2 regions of the Desulfovibrio sp. genome follow, and region 1 is predicted to be linked to the other one. Evidence: riboswitches for the same ligand, from Rfam matches in the RefSeq annotation. Region 1 holds a riboswitch; the other holds the start of a gene.

Region 1 (3,881 bases):
ATCTGCTTGATGGACAGGCCCAGACGGCGCTCTTCAGCGCTGACATGGATGACCTTGGCCTGGATTTCCTGGCCTTCCTTGTAGATCTCGGCGGGGGTCTTCACTTTCTTGCTGGAAAGCTCAGACACGTGCACCAGGCCTTCAATACCTTCTTCCACTTCAACAAAGAGGCCGAAGTCGGTGATGTTGGTCACGATACCCTTGATGGTGCAGCCCACGGGGTAGGTGTTGGGCACATGGCCCCACGGATCGTCCACCAGCTGCTTCACGCCGAGGGTGAACTTTTCGTTTTCCTGATCCACGGTCAGCACCTTGGCCTGCACGGTGTCGCCCACCTTGTACAGTTCGTTGGGATGACGCACTTTCTTGGTCCAGGAAATGTCGGAAACGTGGATAAGACCGTCGATGCCGTCTTCGATGCCAATGAACATGCCGAATTCGGTGATGTTCTTGATGACGCCTTCAAGGACGGTGCCTTCGGGGTACTTTTCAGCAACCAGTTCCCAGGGATTGGGGCGAACCTGCTTCATGCCGAGGCTGATGCGCTTCTTGTCGCCGTCCACGCCCAGGATGACCACTTCGACTTCGTCGCCGGTGTGAACCATCTGGGAAGGATGACGCAGCTTGCGGGTCCAGGACATTTCGGAAATGTGCACCAGGCCTTCAACGCCGGGTTCCAGTTCCACAAATGCGCCGTAGTCAACCAGGTTGGTGACCTTGCCGCTGCACTTGGCCCCTTCAGGGAAGCGGGCGGAGATGTCCTGCCACGGGTCGGGCACGAGCTGCTTGAGGCCGAGGGAAACTTTGTTGTTGTCGCGATCGAAGGAAAGCACCTTCAGGGTCAGTTCCTGACCGATGGTGATCATTTCCTTGGGATGGCGAATGCGCTTCCAGCTCATGTCGGTGATGTGCAGCAGGCCGTCGAGGCCGCCGAGGTCAACAAACACGCCGTATTCGGTGATGTTCTTGGCCTTACCGGTAACGATCTGGTTTTCTTCAAGGGTGCGCAGCAGATCCTGGCGTTTGGAATCGCGCTCCTCTTCAAGCAGCACGCGGCGAGAAACGATAACGTTGCTGCGGCGGCGGTTGATCTTGAGCACGCGGAATTCGAATTCCTGGTTGACCAGGGCATCCATATCCGGCACGGGGCGCAGATCCACATGTGAACCGGGCAAAAACGCTTCCACACCGCCGATGTCCACGGTGTAGCCACCCTTGATGCGGCGGACAATGTGGCCCTTGATGACCCGGTTGTTTTCCTGCACGTCTTCGAGCTGGTCGAACACCTGCATGCGCTTGGCTTTCTCGAAAGAAAGAGTGATGGTGCCGTCGTTTTCGTTCTTGCGAACAACGTAAACGTCAACACGATCGCCCACTTTGACGGAAATGTTGCCGGCGGGGTCGCGGAATTCTGCCGCGGGAATCTGCCCTTCGGACTTAAAGTTCACGTCAACAAGCACATTGTCATCATCCACGCGGACGATTTCGCCCTTCGTGATAGAGCCTTCCTCAAGATCGCCGAAATCGGGATTGAGGTAGTTTTCAAGGGCGCTTTCGAAATTGATTTCGTTGTCGTGCCCGGTTTCCAAACCTGCCATATGTCCAGCCTCCAAACATAATTTCCCCATAACAGGGAGGTGCCTTATTATCAGGATTTCAGTAAAAGAACAAGAAAAAATACGCGCCAAATCGGCTTTAGCCGCCGAAAAATCGGGATTCCGCGCCGCTCCGGATGGCCCAGGCGCGGCAGCCCGCGCGGGGCATACCCTGCAAGGGCCTGTCTGGCGGGGCTTGCAGGGTATGCCCACTTGACTTTTATTGTCGCATGAATTGTTTTGAAAGGGTCGGCGGGGAATTCCGTTAAAATCGGAAACAGTCGCGCTGCGGTAAGAGGGAACGAAGCTTCATCGTTCCGCCACATGGCGGGGCGCTACAGCCAGTCGCGCGAGCGGCGAAGGCGAAGTCTAGGCAAGGGGCGCAAGGCCCACGCCCTCAAGTCCGAATATCCTCCGGCATTTTATCCAACTTCAACCCGTCAACGCGCCATTGAGGAGGTTGCCATGCTGCGTGCTACGCCGCATTCCATTTTGCATTATTTCACCCGTACCCTTTTGCCCATTCTTTTGCTGTGCGCCGTCATGGGCGCGCCTGCGCTTGCTCCTGCCGCTGAATCCGGCGCAGAGAGCCCCAAAGCAGGCGTGTTGCTGGTGGCCTTTGGCACCAGCGTTCCCGAAGCCCTGGCTTCCATGAAGGCCGTGGATGCGGAGTTCAAGGCCGCTTTTCCTGGTCAGCCGGTGGTGTGGGCCTATACCTCGCAGATTATCCGCAAAAAAATAGCCGCCGAGGGGCATCCCGTGGGCGGCATCAGCGATGGCCTCGCCCAGCTTGCCAAGGACGGCGTCAAGGTCGTGCGCGTACAGTCGCTGCACGTCATGGCGGGCGAGGAGTTCAGCGCGCTTGAACGGGCCGTGCTTATCGACCTGCAAAAAAATCCGGGCCGCTTTGACGCAGTGTTTCTTGGCCGCCCCATGCTGGAATCGAAAAAAGACGCGCAGGAACTCATTCAGGCCATCAGGGAAGACGTCAAATCTCTGCGCGGCAAGGATGCAGCCCTGGTGCTCATGGGCCACGGCCAGAGCCATGGCCGCGCGGATCTGACCTTTGAAGGTACGCGCGCCGTGTTCCACGATGCGGACAAACGCGTGTTTATGGCGACAGTAGAGGGCGCGCGCAGCGTGGACGACCTGCTGGTGGAGCTCAAGGCCGCCAAGGTCAAGAAAGTGGTTATCGAACCGCTCATGCTGGTGGCTGGCGATCATGCGCACAACGACATGGCCGGGGATGAAGACGATTCCTGGGCCTCGAAACTCAAAGCAGCCGGCTTCAAGGTGGAGACCAACCTCAAGGGTTTGGGCCAGATTGCCGGTGCGCGCGCCATACTGGTGCGCCATGCCCGCGAAGCTGCCGATGACCTGACCAAGGAACCCAAGAAGCAGTAGCAGGGCTTGCCTGCGCCGCATATTTGTTGCGGGAGCCGCATAGGCCGGGACAGCGCGTCTGGTTTGTGCGGCTTCTGTTTTTGGATGCGGGAAATTGGGGAATGCGGGCGATGCGGCGTTTCGCGGAGGTTTTTCAGACTAGTTGTAAGGCTCAGTGCGCTTGAGAATGTTGCGACTTAAGCCTGCCGTGCCACCAGCCAGGCCAGCATGCCGCCCTGCGCCGCAATGGCGGCCGCAAAGGCCAGCCAGCAGCCCCAAAGGGGCAAGGCCTTGGGCGCAATGCCCGCAGCCAGCGCCAGCATGCCCTGAAATGCCCTTTTGAGAGGCCATAACAGCGCCAGCCCCGCCCACACGGATGCGCTCAGGGTAAAAACCTGCAACTCCTTGATTTCCCACAGCCCCACCAGCGAGGCATACAGGTCAACATTGCCGGAATTATAGGCATTGCCAATGAGTTCCAGTCTGTCCAGAGCCGGGCCGTCAGTGCAAATTGCGCCAAGAATGAAAAAAATGGCCACAAGACCAAGAAACAGCAGCAGAAAAAGACCGAAGGTGCGCATTTGCCAGCGGGAATGCGCCACGCCCGCAAAATCGCCGATACGGCGCGCAAGAAAATGCAGGGGAATTGCCAGAAGCGGCACTGGCACAATGAGCAGGCCCAGACCGGGCCTCACCAGCGCAAACGATCCCCCTGCGAGCATGAGGTAGCCTGCAAGCGAGAAAATGGATGCGGGTAAGGCGGCAAGGGGCATACGCGCTCCAGTGTCGGCGGTTCTGGCGCGTAGAACATGGGCGCGCTCGCATAAAATCCTATGCCAAAAAGGGGCAAAGGTCTATGCGGCAAAGGGAGTTGTGATAATTTGCCGGGGTGGAGCGCACATG
Region 2 (3,881 bases), on a different contig from region 1:
GTTTCTCAGCCGCAGGTGCAGCAGGCCATTGACCTTTGGCTTGACCCCAGCAGGGCGCGGGTGCGTGTGCTCGCTCCTGAAAATGCCAAGCTGCCCGATCTGGAAGCCGTGTTGCAAAAGAACTGGCCCGGCAGTGCTGCTGCCAAGGCTGCGCAGAAGGCTGCGGCCACGGCAGGGCAGCAGGAAGTGGTCGACCTGGGGCAGGGGCGTACCGTCATTCTTATCCCTGATGCCACAGTGCCTTACGTGGCGGTTGATCTGATGCTGCCCGGCGGCAACGCCCTGCTGAAGCCTGACCAGCAGGGGTTGGCAGAATTGACGGCCAGCACCCTTGGCGATGGCAGCGGTAAACTGGATGCCCAGGCTATGGAACGCTATTTCGCTGACCGCGCGGCTTCTCTCTCCGCCAAGGCGGGCCTGCAAACCTTTACCGTGTCCTTGACCGGCCCGGCCCGGTTCAATGCTGATTATTTCTCCATGCTGGGAGAGGTGCTGGGCAAGCCCCGCTTTGAAGCCAAGGAAATCAAGCGTGAAGCGGAAAACATGAAGGCCGCCATCCGCCAGCGGGCAGACAGGCCTACCTCCTTCCTGTTCTCGCGGGTGAATCCCTTCATCTTCCCCGGCGGTCAGCCCTACGGCTACGATAGTCTGGGGACGGAAGCGAACCTCTCCAGGTTTACGCCCAAGGATGTACGCTCGTTCTGGGACAAGCAACTCGTGCAGCCCTGGGTGCTGGCCGTTGCTGGCGATTTTGACCGCGAGGCCGTGCTGGCCTTTGCCCGCACATTGCCCGCGCCAGACAACAAGGATTTCTCCTTGCCCGCCCCCTCATGGGGTGATGCCCGCAACCTTGATCTGCATCTGCCGGGGCGCAATCAGGCCCACGTGCTCCAGATGTTCAAGGCTGTGCCCTACACCAGCCCGGATGCCCCGGCGCTGATGCTTTTGCAGTCTGTGCTTTCCGGGCAGAGCGGCCTGCTGTTCAGCCAGATGCGCGATGAGCAGGGCCTCGGGTACACGGTCACGGCCTTTTACCGCGCCATGCCTCAGGCTGGCATGATGGCTTTTTACATTGGCACTACGCCTGACAAGGTCGCGCAGGCGCGTGAAGGCTTTGCCAAGATTATTGCCGATATCAAGGCAAAACCTCTGCCTGCCGAATTGCTTGAAGCCGGGGCCAACCGCCTGCTTGGCGAATACTACCGCGACAAGCAGAGCCTTGATTCCCGCGCGGGCGTGGCCGCCACAGACGCCGTACTGGGCCTGCCCCGAGATTTCAGCAAGTCGCTCATCGACAAGGCGGCCAAGCTGACACCTGCGGATATTCAGGCTGTGGCGCAGAAGTATCTGGACGACAAAAACCTTTATAACATGATCCTGCTGCCGTAGGCGGCGTTTCGGATTTGTTGACGGGCCGCATCGGATATCCGATTGCGCTTCCCTGCAAATTGGCGGTGGAAGCGGAGTTGGGCCGATGCGGCCCCTTGTGTTTCTTGGCTGTTACGAAATGCTCAACCCTTGTTTGATTGTACAAAAAAAGTTTTTATAAACGATATCTTCGGCAAGCGGCGGGCAAATAAAAATGTCAAGTCCGAGGTAAGTCCCCTTACGTGGGGGAGGCCGTCTTGAAAACCCGGCGTGGGTAGAGTAAGTTCTTGCCTGCGTTACGGGAACTGCTTTCTGAGGAAAGCTCGCCAGGTATCGGCTGCGGTCGCAGTGCCGGGGCCGGGGCGGCAGCGCCATGCGGGCATGATGCCTGAATCCATGGCGAAATGTTTCAGCAACGCCAATCAAAGCCACAAATGTTGCGGGTCAGGTTGCCTGATCTGGCTCCAGCCAGGGCGAACACTTTTGTTCACGCCCTCACTGTTTTGCGGCCTTGGTGTAGTGAAAAAGTTGGGCAGGCAAGAAAATTCAATAGTGAATTCGCAGTGTTGCTACGGCACTAGGAGAGCTTTTTTGCCTGCATTTATTGACAGGGTGCAATTCTTTTGAGATTTTCTAGACATTGAAAGCGCCATGGAGCTTAATAGGGAATTCCCGTGAAATTCGGGAGCGGACCCGCCGCCGTGAGCCTGTTCAACACCGCTTTTCCTCGCGTGCCACTGGATAATACCGGGAAGGCCGAAGAGCGGCAGGCAAGCCGGAAGACCTGCTTTCAACCGTTCTAAGAAAGTGGAGCATCTGCAACGGGCTTTTGCAGATGAACCGTCAGAAAAGGGCCATTGATGGCCTCTCCGCCCGTTCTGTTCGGGCGGCCTTTTTGTTCATAGCCCACACGTTTGGAGCGAAGTTCATGCTCGCCAGCATTATTAAGCGCGACGGCACGGAAGTGCCTTTTGATTCGGTCAAGATTCTCAATGCCATCACCAAGGCCAATCAGGCCGTTGGTGGTGAAGACATGTCACCCACTGACCTGCTGTTTGTCACCGAAAAGGTGTGCAAAAAGCTGGAGTCGCGCAGCCTCAAGCATGTGGAAGAAATTCAGGATGTTGTTGAAGAAACCCTGATTCAGTACGACTACGCCAAAAGCGCCAAGGCTTACATTCTGTACCGGGCCGAGCATACGAAAATCCGTAATGCGGAATCGTATCTCATGGATATCTATAAAAAGCTTACGTATTCTCCGGCTCTGCAAGAAGACATCAAGCGCGAGAATGCCAATATCGATGGCGATACGGCCATGGGCACCATGCTCAAGTATGGTTCCGAGGGTTCAAAATTCTTCATCGACAACTACATTCTGCCCAAGGATGCCTCTGCCGCGCACCGTAACGGCGACATCCACATTCACGACAAAGATTTTTACATGCTCACGGAAACGTGCTGCCAGATTGACCTTATCCCCTTGTTTAAAAATGGTTTTTCCACAGGACACGGGCATTTGCGCGAGCCCAATTCCATTGAGAGCTACTCGGCCCTTGCCTGCATTGCCATTCAGGCCAACCAGAATGAAATGCACGGCGGCCAGAGTGTGCCGCATTTTGACTTTGCCATGGCCGAGGGCGTTATCAAAACCTACCGCAAGGAATATGAGCGCGCCTTTGCCGCATTTTTGCGCATTGCCCAGAATCTGGAAGAGCAGGCAGCCATTGACGCCGCCAGAGAAACCATCGCCCTGTTGCCCGAAGGCCCGCGCCTTGGCACCTGCGATGCCTTTGGAGAAGCCCTTGTGGCGGCAGCCCCCGAGGCCCGGCGCGAGCTTGTGACGCGCGCGCATGCCTACGCTGCCGGCGAAGCCCTCAAATACACCGAGCGCCGCACTTATCAGGCCATGGAAGCCCTGATCCACAACCTGAACACCATGAATTCGCGCGCAGGCGCACAGGTGCCTTTCAGCTCCATCAACTACGGCACGGATATTTCTGCCGAGGGGCGGATGGTTGTTAAAAACCTGCTGCGCGCCACCAAGGCCGGGCTTGGCAATGGGGAAACCTCCATCTTCCCCGTGCAGATTTTCAAGGTGAAGTCCGGGGTCAACTATAATCCAGAAGATCCCAACTACGACCTTTTCAAGCAGGCCATGGACGTTTCCGCCATGCGGCTCTTCCCCAATTTCAGCTTTCTTGATGCGCCGTTCAACCTCCAGTACTACCATCCGGACGACTATAATACGGAAGTTGCCTACATGGGCTGCCGTACACGCGTGCTTGGCAACGTGTACGACAAGGACAGGCAGGTTACGTGCGGTCGCGGCAATCTGAGCTTCACCTCCATCAATCTTCCCCGGCTCGGGCTGGATGCGCGTGGCGACATCAGCCGTTTTTACGCTCTGCTGGACGACAAGATTGATCTGGTGTTCCGCCAGCTGCTGCACCGGCTCAAGATCCAGAGCGCCAAGAAGGTGCGCAACTACCCCTTCCTCATGGGCGAGGGCATCT

Evidence for each region. Region 1 has a riboswitch for cobalamin ahead of QZ383_RS06730 (sirohydrochlorin cobaltochelatase). Riboswitches for the same ligand answer to the same signal wherever they lie in the genome.
Region 2: another riboswitch for cobalamin. It lies ahead of QZ383_RS01925 (anaerobic ribonucleoside triphosphate reductase); the one in region 1 lies ahead of QZ383_RS06730 (sirohydrochlorin cobaltochelatase).

Annotation. Positions count from the first base shown of each region.
Region 1 is NZ_JAHZCJ010000004.1:24,156-28,036, reverse strand. It holds gene QZ383_RS06735 (30S ribosomal protein S1) at 1-1,598, opposite strand, end outside; cobalamin riboswitch at 1,809-2,029, shown strand; gene QZ383_RS06730 (sirohydrochlorin cobaltochelatase) at 2,061-2,999, shown strand; gene QZ383_RS06725 (hypothetical protein) at 3,176-3,751, opposite strand.
Region 2 is NZ_JAHZCJ010000001.1:435,104-438,984, forward strand. It holds gene QZ383_RS01920 (pitrilysin family protein) at 1-1,389, shown strand, start outside; cobalamin riboswitch at 1,996-2,175, shown strand; gene QZ383_RS01925 (anaerobic ribonucleoside triphosphate reductase) at 2,204-3,881, shown strand, end outside.